Regions from separate parts of the Stenotrophomonas sp. 21LCFQ19 genome, predicted to be linked through region 3. Evidence: predicted binding sites of a transcription regulator. Region 3 holds the regulator's gene; each other region holds the start of a gene.
The links. Region 3 encodes FliA, which starts transcription of late flagellar genes. Its sites were predicted from a motif close to TAAAGTTTNNCNNNCNNNGGCCGATAA; they were not measured.
Positions count from the first base shown of each region.

Region 1: the regulator FliA is predicted to act here: its motif matches at 2,106-2,132, upstream of AC13FW_RS08855 (methyl-accepting chemotaxis protein).
Region 2: the regulator FliA is predicted to act here: its motif matches at 2,430-2,456, upstream of AC13FW_RS08745 (flagellin).

Region 1 covers NZ_JBSPUF010000006.1:156,136-160,594, forward strand. The annotation lists gene AC13FW_RS08845 (bifunctional diguanylate cyclase/phosphodiesterase) at 1-68, shown strand, start outside; gene AC13FW_RS08850 (hypothetical protein) at 558-809, opposite strand; gene AC13FW_RS08855 (methyl-accepting chemotaxis protein) at 887-2,077, opposite strand; gene hflD (high frequency lysogenization protein HflD) at 2,204-2,818, opposite strand; gene mnmA (tRNA 2-thiouridine(34) synthase MnmA) at 2,828-3,949, opposite strand; gene AC13FW_RS08870 (NUDIX hydrolase) at 3,946-4,410, opposite strand; gene AC13FW_RS08875 (hypothetical protein) at 4,413-4,459, opposite strand, start outside.
Region 2 covers NZ_JBSPUF010000006.1:131,291-135,749, reverse strand. The annotation lists gene flgL (flagellar hook-associated protein FlgL) at 1-729, shown strand, start outside; gene AC13FW_RS08750 (flagellin) at 797-2,269, shown strand; gene AC13FW_RS08745 (flagellin) at 2,559-4,064, shown strand; gene fliD (flagellar filament capping protein FliD) at 4,402-4,459, shown strand, end outside.
Region 3 covers NZ_JBSPUF010000006.1:10,343-14,801, reverse strand. The annotation lists gene flhF (flagellar biosynthesis GTPase FlhF) at 1-1,452, shown strand, start outside; gene AC13FW_RS08230 (MinD/ParA family ATP-binding protein) at 1,439-2,323, shown strand; gene AC13FW_RS08225 (RNA polymerase sigma factor FliA) at 2,320-3,069, shown strand; gene cheY (chemotaxis response regulator CheY) at 3,083-3,475, shown strand; gene AC13FW_RS08215 (protein phosphatase CheZ) at 3,475-4,095, shown strand; gene AC13FW_RS08210 (chemotaxis protein CheA) at 4,099-4,459, shown strand, end outside.

The sequences.
Region 1 (4,459 bases), 150 kb from region 3:
GCGGCCCGGGCGAGTTGCTTGAGTCGCCGGGCCTGGGCGCGATCACGACAATCAGCGCAACCCACTGATCGACGGCAAGAACAAATACAAGCCCGGCTGCCTGATCCGCAGTCGGGTTTTTTCGTCCTGCGGGAGCGGCGTAAGCCGCGAAGCTGGTGCTCTAACCGAACAAGCTTGTTCATCGGGTGTGGGAGCGGCGTAAGCCGCGAAGCTGGTGCTCTAACCGAGCAAGCTTGTTCATCGGGTGTGGGAGCGGCGTAAGCCGCGAAGCCGGTGTTGCTGGCAGGTCTCGATCGGATCGTATGCGTGCTTCGCGGCTTACGCCGCTCCTACAAAGATAGCTGCGGTGCGCGAGGATATGTGACCCGGCAACGGCTGCAGGCCATCAATTCTCCACTGCTTCTGCACTGACCGAGCAAGTTTCATCGTCGGATGTGGGAGCGGCGTAAGCCGCGAAGCTGGCAGGCCTTGATCCGATGCTATGCGTGTTTCGCGGCTTACGCCGCTCCCACAAAAGGAATTGTGCGTGCACGCATGTTGATCGGCTGGGGGGGGGCTCAGGGAACGGACAGGTCCCAGTCGATGCTGCTTGTGAGCCAATCGGTCTCTTCTGCCCGACCGGGGGGCGTGTCTTGATCACGCAGTGCACGCAGTTCCAGCAGCTCCTGCTGTGCACGCTGTTCAAGCCGCGCGAGTTGTTCGCGTCGGCTCAGCGGGGTGCCGCTGGAGGTAGATGATGGAAGCATGGCGTCATCAGCCTGCGATGCTGGCTCGGCGTTGCTGTTGGAGGTGGAGCGGGATGTCAGCATATATCAGTGCGGTTGCAGCAACAGCAAAGCCCCGGCCAAGGGCCGGGGCTCGGGTGCAGGGATGGTGCAGTGCGAAATCAGAACAGCTCCACCGTGCCTGCGCCCATGCTCTGCTGGGACACCGGCTTGTGCGGCGGGCGTTCCCATTCCACGCGCATTTCGCGCAGGCGGTTGCCGGTGCGCTGCAGCGCGCTGACCATCTCGCCATCGAAGACGCCACCATTGCGATGCAGCAGTTCCTGCAGCGCCACGGCTTCGCGGTTGATCGCGCCAAGGCGGTCAAGATGGGTGTGCACGCCGCCCAGGGCCTGGGTGGCAATGTCCTCGAACTGCAGGGCGCGCACGGCTTCGGCGACGCTGCCGTCGATGGCACGGCCGCATTCGGAGATCTCGCGCATGCCATCACCCAGCGAGGCATTGATGGCAGCAACGCTGTCCAGCATCGAGGCCGCTTCGTGGCGTGCTTCGCGGGACCGGTCCATGTCACGTGAGGCCATGTGGGTGACGGTTTCACGCACCTTGGCAATCGCGTCCTTGGAGCTGTGGGCCAGCTTGCGGATCTGCTCGTTGAAGGTGGTGGAGCGCTCGGAGAGGTTGCGCACCTCGTCGGCCACCACGGCGAAGCCACGACCGGCTTCGCCGGCACGCGCGGCTTCGATGGCGGCATTCAAGGCCAGCAGGTTGGTCTGGTCGGCGATCGACTTGACGTCTTCGAGCAGGGCGAAGATGCCATCCAGGTGCTGCGCCATCTGGTCGATGTGCTGCACGGTGTTGCTGCTCTGGCCGCTGACCTGCTCAAGTGCTTCCACCAGCTGTTCCATCTGGTGGCTGGCATTCTGGGCGAAGCGGGCCACGTCGACACCGCCGCCACCTTCATCACCGGCGCGGTCAACGATGCGGGCCAATGCCTGGCTCTGCTGGCGCGACTTGCGGCTCATCGCATCGAAGCTGCCGCCCAGGCCACCGACGGCCTGCCGGATCAGCTCGCGGGCGCGCTCGATCTCGCTGCGCGAACCATCGATTTCGTTGCTGACAAAGCTGCGCAGTTCGTTGAGCAGCTGGTCCTGCTCCTTCAGCACCTTGGCGTGCTCAGGCGAGCGCTGGCTTTGCGAATGCACGCTCCACCAGGCAAACACCAGCCAGCTCAGCACCATGGTGGTCAGGATCGCCCACAGGGCCGCGGAGGGCCAGGACAGGGCGGCAGCGACCACAACCAGAAGGGTGAGGACAAGCGGGGCTGCCAAACGGATTGCAATACGTGAATACATGGACGTTCTCGGGAGAGTCACGAATGCAGTATCGGCAGTGGGCAGGGTGTCTTTAGCCCACTGAGGTGAATCCCGGGAGGTTTTGCGATGCAGGCCCGCAACCCATGCGATTGCGGGCCTTGAAAATCAGCGCAGACGGCGCTCGATGGCTTCGAGCATGGCCTTGCGCGAGAACAGGAAATCCCAGTAAGCGCCGCCAAGCTGGCGCCACAGCACCGCCGAGCGTACCGCTGCCAGCAACAGCGCCCGGATCTCCGACACCACCATCGCCTGGCCCAGGTAATGCGGGTTGCCCTGCACCATGATCTTCGGCTTGAGCTGACTGATGGTGTCCGCATACAGCGCGCCCATCGCGCTCAGTACGTCAGGGTGGCAGCTGTCGCCGCGCTCCCGGGCAATGCCGGCGGCGCGCTCGATGCCGGCTTCCACCTTGTCGATCGTGGCGCCTTCACGCACGAAGCGACGTTCCAGCTGCATCACCGACAGCGCGAGCCGCGGCAGCAGGTCGTCCTTGCCCTGGTTGCGGAAGTAGTCGCGCAGCAGGCGCAGGCCGGGTTCCACCTGGTTGGCACTGCCGTACACGGCAGCGGGCGAGCTGGCATCAATACGCATTACGCTGTCCATTGCGGTACGCACCACGGCGCTCTCCGAATGGCCGGTTTCTGCGATGCGGCGGACCTGCTGCAAGGCCTGGGCAATGCCAGCCAGGGCAAGTACGCGGTCATCGATGGAAAAGGTCATGGTCATCTCTCAAGGGGAAACAGGGGCGGCCAAACGGCGCTCCAGGGGTGCATCGGTGGCGGCGATCACCGCGCCGCCCAAGCATTCCATGCCGTCGTACAACACCAGCGACTGGCCGGGGGTGACGGCGCGTTGCGGGCGTGCGAAATGCACGTCCAGCGTACCGTCATCACGTACCTTCACGGTGCAGGCTTCGTCCGGTTGGCGGTAGCGGGTCTGCGCGGTGCAATCGAACTCACGGGCGGGTGGGGCACCGGCAATCCAGTGCATGGTTTCGCTGCGCAGCCAGTTGGACTGCAGCCAGGGGCTGTCATGGCCCTGGTCGACGTACAGGATATTGCGGGCTACGTCCTTGCCGACCACGAACCACGGCGCCGCCGGACGCCCACGCACGCCGCCGATGTTCAGGCCCTCGCGCTGGCCCAGGGTGAAATAGAACACGCCGGGGTGGCGGGCGATCACCTGGCCGTCGGGGTCGTGGATCTCGCCTTCGCGGGCCGGCAGGTACTGCCCAAGGAACTCACGGAAATCGCGCTCGCCAATGAAGCAGATGCCGGTGGAATCCTTCTTGGCATGGGTAGGCATGCCGGCCTCGCGGGCAATGCGGCGCAGCTCGCTCTTCTCCATGTGCCCGATCGGGAACAGGGTGGCTGCCAGCTGGGTCTGGCCCAGCTGGTGCAGGAAGTAGCTCTGGTCCTTGCCGCGATCGGCGCCGCGCAGCAGGCGCCAGCGGCCGCCGGAGTGATCGACCTGGGCATAGTGGCCGGTGGCGATGCGCTCGGCGCCCAGCTCGCGCGCGGCGTCCAGGAAGTGCTTGAACTTGACCTCGCGGTTGCACAGCACATCCGGGTTGGGCGTGCGGCCAGCCGCATATTCGGCCAGGAAATGCTCAAACACACCCTGCCAATATTCGCTGGAGAAATCGCGGAAGTGGAACGGAATGTCGAGCCGGCCACAGACCGCCACGGCGTCGCGGCGATCATCCTCGGCACGGCAATGGCCGCTGCCATCGTCGGCCCAGTTCTGCATGAACAGACCGGCGACATCCAGGCCTTGCTGAACCAGGGTGAGGGCTGCCACCGACGAGTCCACGCCGCCGGAGACGCCCACCACGATGTTGGGATTGCTCACGGTGCCACCTGTCGCACGATCGAAAGCGGGTAGCGCTGCCCGGCCAGCCAGTCGGAAATCGTATGCCAGACCAGCGGGCTGCGCAGCCGCGCCATATCGGCCTGCAGGGCAACCGGGCTCATCCACAGTGCCTGCACGATGCCAGTGTCCAGCGCCTGCTGCGGGTGGTGCTGCAGCGGTTCGGCGGAGAAGGCAAAGCGCAGGAACGGCGTGCCGTCGGCGGCCGTCCATTGATAGCTGCCGATGAAGCCGGTCAGGTGCACGTCCCAACCGGTCTCCTCGCGGGTTTCACGCACGGCCGCCTCGAGCAGGCTTTCGCCTGGCTCGAGATGGCCGGCCGGCTGGTTCAATACCCGCCGGCCGTTCTTTTCTTCTTCCACCAGCAGCAGTTGCCCTGCGCGGGAGACCACGGTGGCCACGGTCACATGTGGCGCCCATCGCTGGGACTGCAATGCATTCACGCTCAGTACTCGTCCTTGGACGTCATTTCCAGCTCGATCGCATCGGCGC
Region 2 (4,459 bases), 120 kb from region 3:
GGCGACCAGACCCAGCGCCAGGTCGAAGTCTCGCCAGGCACCTTCGTGAAGGATGCGCTGCCCGGCAGTGAGATCTTCATGCGCATCCGTACCGGCGATGGCACGGTGGATGGCCGTGCTGCCGCCGGCAACACCGGCCAGGCCGTGCTCACCGACATCGGCCGCGACAGCTCCGGTGGCTGGACCGGTGACAGCTACACCCTTCGCTTCACCGCAACGGACACCTACGAGGTGGTGGATGCCAGCAACACGGTGGTGGCTACCGGCACCCATACCAGCGGCGAAGACATCGTGTTCGAGGGGCTGCGCATGCGCATCGACGGTACCCCGGCAGTGGGCGACACGTTCTCCGCCGCTACCGCTGAAACCCGCGACGTGTTCAGCAGCATCGACCAGTTGGTGCAGACGCTGCAGATGGACACGTCCACCCCCGCGGCAAGGGCCGCCCAGCAGAACGCATTGCAGGCCAGCATCCGCGATGTTCGCCAGGCATCCAACAGCATGATCGATACGCGCGCTGCAGGTGGCGCTCAGCTCACTGCAATCGACAACGCTGATTCACTGCGCGAAGCCAACACCGTCACGCTCGAGAGCTCGCTCTCGCAGATGCGTGACCTCAACTACGCCGAAGCAATCGGGCAGTACAAGCTCGAAGGCGCGGCGCTGCAAGCGGCACAGACCATCTTCACGCAGATGCAGTCGATGTCGCTGTTCAACATGATTCGCTGATTTACATCTACGGCAGCACATCTGCCAGTCCACAACGCAAAGCACCGAGCACAACGGAGACGTACCCATGGCACAGATCATCAACACCAACATCATGTCGCTGAACGCTCAGCGGAATTTGAACACCAGCGGCTCCAGCCTGGCTACTTCGATCCAGCGCCTGTCCTCGGGCCTGCGTATCAACAGCGCCAAGGACGACGCCGCCGGCCTGGCGATTTCCGAGCGTTTCAGCACCCAGATCCGCGGCATGGACCAGGCCGCCCGCAACGCCAACGATGGCATCTCGCTGTCGCAGACCGCTGAAGGCGCCCTGGGCGAGATCAGCAACAACCTGCAACGCATCCGTGAGCTGGCAGTGCAGTCGCGCAATGCGACCAACTCGCCTTCCGACCGCGCCGCACTGGACGCCGAAGTGCAGCTACTGAAGGCCGAAATCCAGCGCGTCGCCGAGCAGACCAACTTCAACGGCACCGCATTGCTGGATGGCAGCTTCCAGAACCAGGCGTTCCAGGTGGGTGCCGATCAGGGCCAGGTGATCAACATCGCGCAGATCGCCAACGCCAACATCAAGGAACTGGGCAACTGGAACCGCGTGGATACACCTGCCTCGGCAGCAGCCGTCGCCGCTGACGGCGGTTACGTCGCAGGCACGCCCACCCCCGGCACCAGCACCTTGAGCCTTGCAGGTGTGGCTGATCCGGCTGCCGCGCTGTCCTTCCAGGTTGGCGGCACCACCATCAACGTGGCAGCTGACGCGGCGCGCACCACCGCTGCCGGCTTGGCTACCGCGGTCAACACTGCAATCGGCACCAACATCGCAGGGCTTACCGCCAGCGTCAGCGGCACCGATATCGGCCTGAGCAACACCAATGCCACACCGATCACCATTTCCGGCGGCCTGACCGGCACGGTCGGCGCCCAGACTGAAGTCGGCGGCACCCCGGCCACCTTCACCGCTGGCAACTTCACCCTGACCGGCAGCAAGGGCACTGCGACCATCAGCTTCAGTGCAGCCGGTGGCGCCTCACAGCGCGCCAGCGATCTGGTAAAGGCCGTCAACAACCAGAGCTACAACACCGGCGTCACCGCCTCGTTGGATGCCAGCGGCAATCTGCAGCTGGCTTCGGCATCAGGCCAGTTCACGATTGCTGGCGGCGCATCGTTGACCGCACAGACCGGCCTGACGGCGGCAACAACGACTGACTGGGCGGCCGGCGCGGCTGAAACCGGCTTCGCCGATCTGGACGTGCTCTCTGCTACCGGTGCTGACAATGCACTCAACGCCATCGACGCTGCGCTGCAGTCGATCAACTCCTCGCGTGCCGATCTGGGTGCAGTGCAGAACCGCTTCACCTCGACCATCGCCAACCTCAACACCTCCTCGGAGAATCTGTCGGCCGCACGCAGCCGCATCCGCGATGCCGACTACGCCAAGGAAACCGCTGAGCTGACCCGCACGCAGATCCTGCAGCAGGCGGGCACGGCAATGCTGGCGCAGGCCAACCAGTCGCCGCAGAACGTGTTGAGCCTGCTGAAGTAAGCAAACGCAGCTGTAATGCCGAGCCATGCTCGGCAGGAGCTTCACTGGCAATGCCCCTGCCGAGCATGGCTCGGCACCGAGCGAGCACCGAAAACGCACAAGCCCCGGGAAACCGGGGCTTGTGCGTTTTGCGGTTTTGGAATCACTTGCAGCAAGGCGCTAAAGCTGCCGGAAAAGCTGCCGTTATTGGTATCAGCAGCGGTGCTAAGGCTCTTCTTACCCCCGCCCACTGCACCCAGTACCGGCCAGGTGATGTGCCGGACCCAACGCCACATAGGAAGCTCGAATCATGGCACAAGTCATCAACACCAACATCATGTCGCTCAATGCTCAGCGTAACCTGGGCACCAGCGGCTCCAGCCTGGCCACCTCGATCCAGCGCCTGTCCTCGGGCCTGCGCATCAACAGCGCCAAGGACGACGCCGCCGGTCTGGCGATCTCCGAGCGTTTCAGCACCCAGATCCGCGGTATGGACCAGGCTGCCCGCAACGCCAACGACGGCATCTCGATGGCGCAGACCGCCGAAGGCGCGCTGACCGAAATCGGCAACAACCTGCAGCGTATCCGTGAGCTGTCGGTGCAGTCGCGCAACGCCACCAACTCGCCTTCCGACCGTGAAGCCCTGAACGCCGAAGTGCAGCTGCTGAAGGCAGAAATCCAGCGCGTGTCCGAGCAGACCAACTTCAACGGCACCAAGCTGCTGGACGGCAGCTTCCAGGCACAGTCGTTCCAGATCGGTGCCGACCAGGGCCAGACCATCGACATTGCCCAGATTGCCAATGCCAATATCAAGGACCTGGGCAACTGGAACCGGGTTGATACCGCGGCAGCCGCCTCGGCCGTTGCACCGACCGGCACCGTAACCGCCGGTGGCACTGGCGAAATCGATCTGACCGCATTGGCTGTGGACACCACCAATGGTGTTGCTGGGTTCAACATCGACATCAACGGCACAACGGTCAACGTGACCGCCACCGCCTACGCTACCGACGCAGCCACCACTCAGCAGGCTGTTGCCACCAAGGTTGCTGGCCTGATCAACACCGCGACCGGTGGCACCGTCGCCACTGCCGCGGCAGGAAAGATCGCCCTTGACAACTCCGACGATGGCGCGAAGGCACTGTCGGTCAAGGCTGCAGGCAGCCAGTTCGCCAGCGTCTCGGTCAGCGGCGAGAGCGTCGCTTTCGATGCTGGCACTTTCACCCTGGCGGGCAAGAAGGGCGAAGTCACCATCAACTTCGGCGCTGCAGGCAGCACCGCACAGCGTGCCAGCGACCTGGTCAAGGCGATCAACAACCAGAGCTACAACACGGGCGTCAGCGCATCGCTGGACAAGAACGGCCAGCTGGCTTTGTCTTCTTCGCTGGGCGATTTCAAGGTCTCCGGCACGGCGGCGGATGTGCTGAAGCAGACGGGCCTGACCACTGGCGACACTGCTGGCGGGGCCGTTGGCAGCGCTTGGGCCGGCGGAGCAGCAGCCACCGGCTTCGCTGACCTGGACATCTCCACCACCGCCGGCGCCGACAACGCGCTGAACGCAATGGACGCGGCCCTGAGCACCATCAACTCGGCACGTGCCGACCTGGGTGCCGTGCAGAACCGCTTCACCTCGGTGGTTGCCAACCTGAACACCTCCTCGGAAAACATGTCGTCGGCCCGCAGCCGTATTCGTGACACCGACTACGCCAAGGAAACGGCAGAGCTGACCCGCACGCAGATCCTGCAGCAGGCCGGTACCGCCATGCTGGCCCAGGCCAACCAGACCAGCCAGAACGTGCTGAGCCTGCTGCGCTGATCCAGCAAGCAACACTCTCCACGTCGGCGTGAAAACGCCGCCGTGGCACAGGCCCCGCCCGCAATGGCGGGGCCTGTTCGTTATGGATCCAGTAAACCCCCAGCGCCAGGAGTACGGCACCGAAGCCGGCACCTGGGCAACTCGATCGAGCGCTATCAAGGACCAGCCACCTCCGCCTTGGCAGGACGCGCCATGGCCTGCCCTGCGTGAGCACCAGAACGCGCTGGCACGCCGCTTGCAGATGACTGCGCAACCACGCGGCTAAAGCTATGCCGCCGCGTGCCGATATCCGGGGTGGCAGCTGCAGTTGCACCCCCTCGCCGAAAGAGGAAAACCCATGGCTACGTCTTCCCTGTCCACCATTGGCTCTGGCTTGGACATTCCCACCATCGTTG
Region 3 (4,459 bases):
CCGGGCAGCCGCTTCGCCGGCCTGCTCAAGTCGGCCGAGGTTGAACCAGTCGCTCCCCGCGCGCCGGCCCCGCAGACCTTGTTTGCCACCCAGCCGGCCAGCGCCGACGAACTGCCGATCGTGCCGGCGTTCCGTCCGGCCGGCAGCGCCGCTGCGGTCGCGCCGCTTGCAACCGTACCCGCTGTCACCCAGCAGGCCAGCTTCGCCGACGCCATCGCTGCCGTCACCATCGAGCCACCTGCTTCGATCGAGCGCGCACGCTTCGTCATCGATCCGCCGATGCCGGAGTCGGAGCTGGCCCCACTGCAACCGGCGGCTACCGTGGCAATCCCTGCAATTCCTGCTGCGCCGGTCCTCGCCGTCGCCGCGGTGGCACCTGCAATCGAGCAGGTCGCGCCGATCGCTACACCGATCGCTGCGTTCGCAGCCCCGCAATCGGCTGAAACCCCGGTCGCCGTCGCCATCGAAACCGCCGCTCCAGCAGCGGTCGCCAGCACTGCCCCGGTCAACCCGATCGCCACCAGCCCGGTGATCATCGCCCGCGACGACGAACAGCTCAGCCAGCTGCGCCAGGAAGTGGCCGGCATGCGCCACCTGATCGAGCGCGAGATGAACCGCTTCACCGATGAACGCCTGCGTGGCAGCGCGGTGCGCGCCAATGCGCTGGACCTGATGGACGAATACGGCTTCGACGCCGGCCTGGCCCGCGACGTCGCTACCCAGATCCCGGCCGACATCGATCCCAGCCGCGCCCGCGGCCTGATGCTGGGGCTTATCTCCAAGAAGCTGCCGATCGCCCCGGTCGACCCGATGGAAACCGGCGGCGTGATCGCCCTGGTCGGCCCCACCGGTGCCGGCAAGACCACCACCATCGCCAAGCTGGCCTCGCGTTTCGCCGAAGCCCATGCCGCCCGCGACGTGGCCCTGGTCACCACCGATACCCAGCGCATCGGCGCCCGCGAGCAGCTGTACGGCTTCGGCCGCCAGCTCGGCATCGCCGTGCATGAGGCCAACAGCGGCACCGACCTCAACCAGCTGCTGCAGAAGCTGGCCGACTACAAGCTGGTGCTGATCGACACTGCCGGCCTGGGCCAGCGCGACCGCGCCCTCACCGCCCAGCTGCAGTGGCTGCGCGCCGCCGGCCAGATCCGCACCCTGCTGGTACTGCCCGCCAACACTGCCTTCCAGGACATGGACGAAGTAGTGCGCCGCTTCAGCGCCGCCAACCCGCAGGGCGTGGTGCTGACCAAGCTGGACGAGACCGGCCGCTTCGGTTCTGCCCTGTCGGTGGCGGTCGATCACCGCCTGCCGATCACCTGGGTGACCGACGGCCAGGACGTCCCGGAAGACCTTTATCGGGCCTCTGCCGCAAATCTTGTACTCCGCCTTGAAGATTTGCGCCGCGCGGCCGATATGCCCTGCAACACGGAGTTGAACAATGCAGTCGCGTGAGTACGCCAAGCTGACCAACACCTTCCCGCTGTCGGCAACCCGGCACGAACCCGCCGGCCCGGTACGCACCATCGCGGTCACTGGCGGCAAGGGCGGTGTAGGTAAAACCAATGTCTCGGCCAACCTGGCCGTGGCACTGGCAGGCATGGGCAAACGTACCCTGCTGCTCGACGCCGACCTGGGCCTGGCCAACATCGACGTGGTGCTGGGCCTGCAGCCCAAGCACACCCTGGCCGACCTGGTCGCCGGACGCGCCACGCTGGAAGAAGTCATCATCGAAGGCCCGAACGGCGTGCTGGTGGTGCCGGCCGCCTCCGGTCGCCGGCACATGGCCGAGCTGCAGCCGGCCGAGCACGTTGGCCTGGTCAATGTCTTCTCCGAGCTGGAGCGCGAGCTCGATGTGATGATCATCGACACCGCCGCCGGCATCACCGACAGCGTACTGACCTTCTGCCAGGCCGCCCAGGACACCGTGGTGGTGGTCTGCGACGAGCCGGCCTCGATCACCGATGCCTACGCGCTGATCAAGGTGCTCTCGCGCGAGCGCGGCGTGGATCGCATCCAGGTCGTCGCCAATATGGTCCGCGACCCGAACGAAGGCCGCGCCCTGTACGAAAAGCTGGTGCGGGTCTGCGAGAAGTTCCTGATCGATGTCTCCCTGAACTACCTGGGCTGCGTACCGCAGGACGACTGGCTGCGCCTGTCGGTGCAGCGCCAGCAGCCGGTGGTCAAGCTCTATCCTTCCGCGCCAGCCTCGCTGGCCATCAACGAAATCGCCCGTCGCACCGCGCGCTGGCAAGCCCCAACCGCCCCGCGCGGCGGCGTTGAGTTCTTCCTGGAACGCATCATCCAGCAGAAGGTGAAGGCATGAACAATGCAGCCGCCCAATACCGTGAAGTCCAGCGCAACGCGGCCAATGACTGCATTGCCCGCCACGCCGACCTGGTACGCCGCATCGCCCACCACCTGGCCGCGCGCCTGCCCGCCAGCGTCGAGGTCGATGACCTGATCCAGGCCGGCATGATGGGCCTGATCGAGGCCTCGCGCAGCTATGACGCCGAACAGGGCGCTTCGTTTGAAACCTACGCATCGATCCGCATCCGCGGCTCGATGATCGACGAGATCCGCCGTGGCGACTGGGTGCCGCGCTCGGTGCACCGCCGCGCCCGCGATGCCGCTGCCACCATCCGCCGCCTTGAGCAGAGCAGCGGCCGTGCGGCCAGCGCCAGTGAAGTGGCCGAAGCGATGGAGCTGCCGCTGCCCGAATACATGCGACTGGTTGAAGACGCCTCGCGTGGCCAGGTCTTGAGCCTGGAGTCGCGGATCGAAGACCAGGGCGAGCTGGACACCCCCAGCACCGGCGGCCCCAACCCGCAACAGGTATTGGAGCGCAGCCAGTTCGGCGCCGAGCTCGGCAAGGCCATCGGCCAGTTGCCCGAGCGCGAGCAGCTGGTGCTGTCGCTGTACTACGAGCAGGAATTGAACCTGAAGGAAATCGGCGCGGTATTGGGCGTGAGCGAATCCCGCGTCTGTCAGATCCACGGCCAGGCCACGCTGCGCCTGCGTAGCCGACTGAAGATTTTCGAGGCGGCCGACGCCGGGCTCGAAGAACCATGAAGAGGAAAGTCTTTTGAACAAGAACATGCGCATCCTGATCGTTGACGACTTCTCGACGATGCGCCGCATCGTCAAGAACCTGCTCGGCGATCTGGGCTTCACCAATACCGCCGAAGCCGAGGACGGGCATGCCGCGCTGTCGATGCTGCAGACGCAGTCGTTCGATTTCGTCGTCACCGACTGGAACATGCCGGTGATGACCGGCATCGAGCTGCTCAAGGCGATCCGCAACGATGCCAAGCTCAAGACCTTGCCGGTACTGATGGTTACCGCCGAAGCCAAGCGCGAGCAGATCATCGAGGCCGCCCAGAGCGGCGTGAACGGCTACATCATCAAGCCGTTCACCGCACAGACCCTGGAAGAGAAGCTCGGCAAGATCTTCGAACGCCTGGCAGCGAGCGCCTGATGAACCAGCCCGGGGAAGCATTGAGCGACAAATCGGCCCTGGTGCAGCGCCTGCAGGACGCACTGGCAGCATTGGAAAGTGGCGATGAGGCTGGCTGGCGTCGGGAAATCGACGCACTCGCCGCCCTGCGCACGCAGCCGATGATGTCCGGCCTGGGCAGGCTTGCACGCGAACTGGGCCAGGCGCTGGGCGAACTGCCCAGCGTGCCCAGCGAAGCCGGTGAGCTGGACGACGCCTGCGCGCGCCTGGACCACGTGGTGCAGATGACCGAGCAGGCCACCCATCGCACGCTCGATCTGGCCGAAGAATGCCGCGCGCTGACCGAACGCCTGCGTGCGGACGGGTTGAACGCCGAACAGGGCGAAATCCTCGAACGCATCCGCCACAACCTCACCGAAGTGGCGCTGACCCAGAGCTACCAGGACCTGACCGGGCAGATCATCCGCCGCGTGGTGGGCATCGTCCGTCGCGTGCATGAAGGTTTCGGCGCGCTCGGCCTGCCGCCGCCGGAAGAAGAAGCGCGCAACCAGGGCCTGGCTGGCCCGGCCGTCAATGGCCTGGACCGCCACGCCGTGTCGCAGGTGGACGCAGACGACCTGCTCTCGGACCTGGGGCTGTAACGCATGAGTGCTTTTGCCGACGACATCGCCGCCGACTTCATCATCGAAGCGCAGGAGATCCTGGATCGCCTCGGCGAGCAGCTGGTGACGCTGGAACAGGCACCGCACGACAGCGACCAGCTCAACGCCGTGTTCCGTGGCTTTCATACGCTGAAAGGTGGCGCCGGTTTTCTGGCGATCCATCCGATGGTGGAGCTGTGCCACGCCGCCGAAGAAACCCTGGGCATGGCACGGGCCGGCAAAGCCGAACTGCTGGCACATCACTTCGACGCCGCCCAGCAATCGCTGGATTGGCTGCAGGCCATGCTCGACGCAGTCTCCTCGGGCACCGAACCGGAGCACGCACCTGCTGCGCTGATCGCAC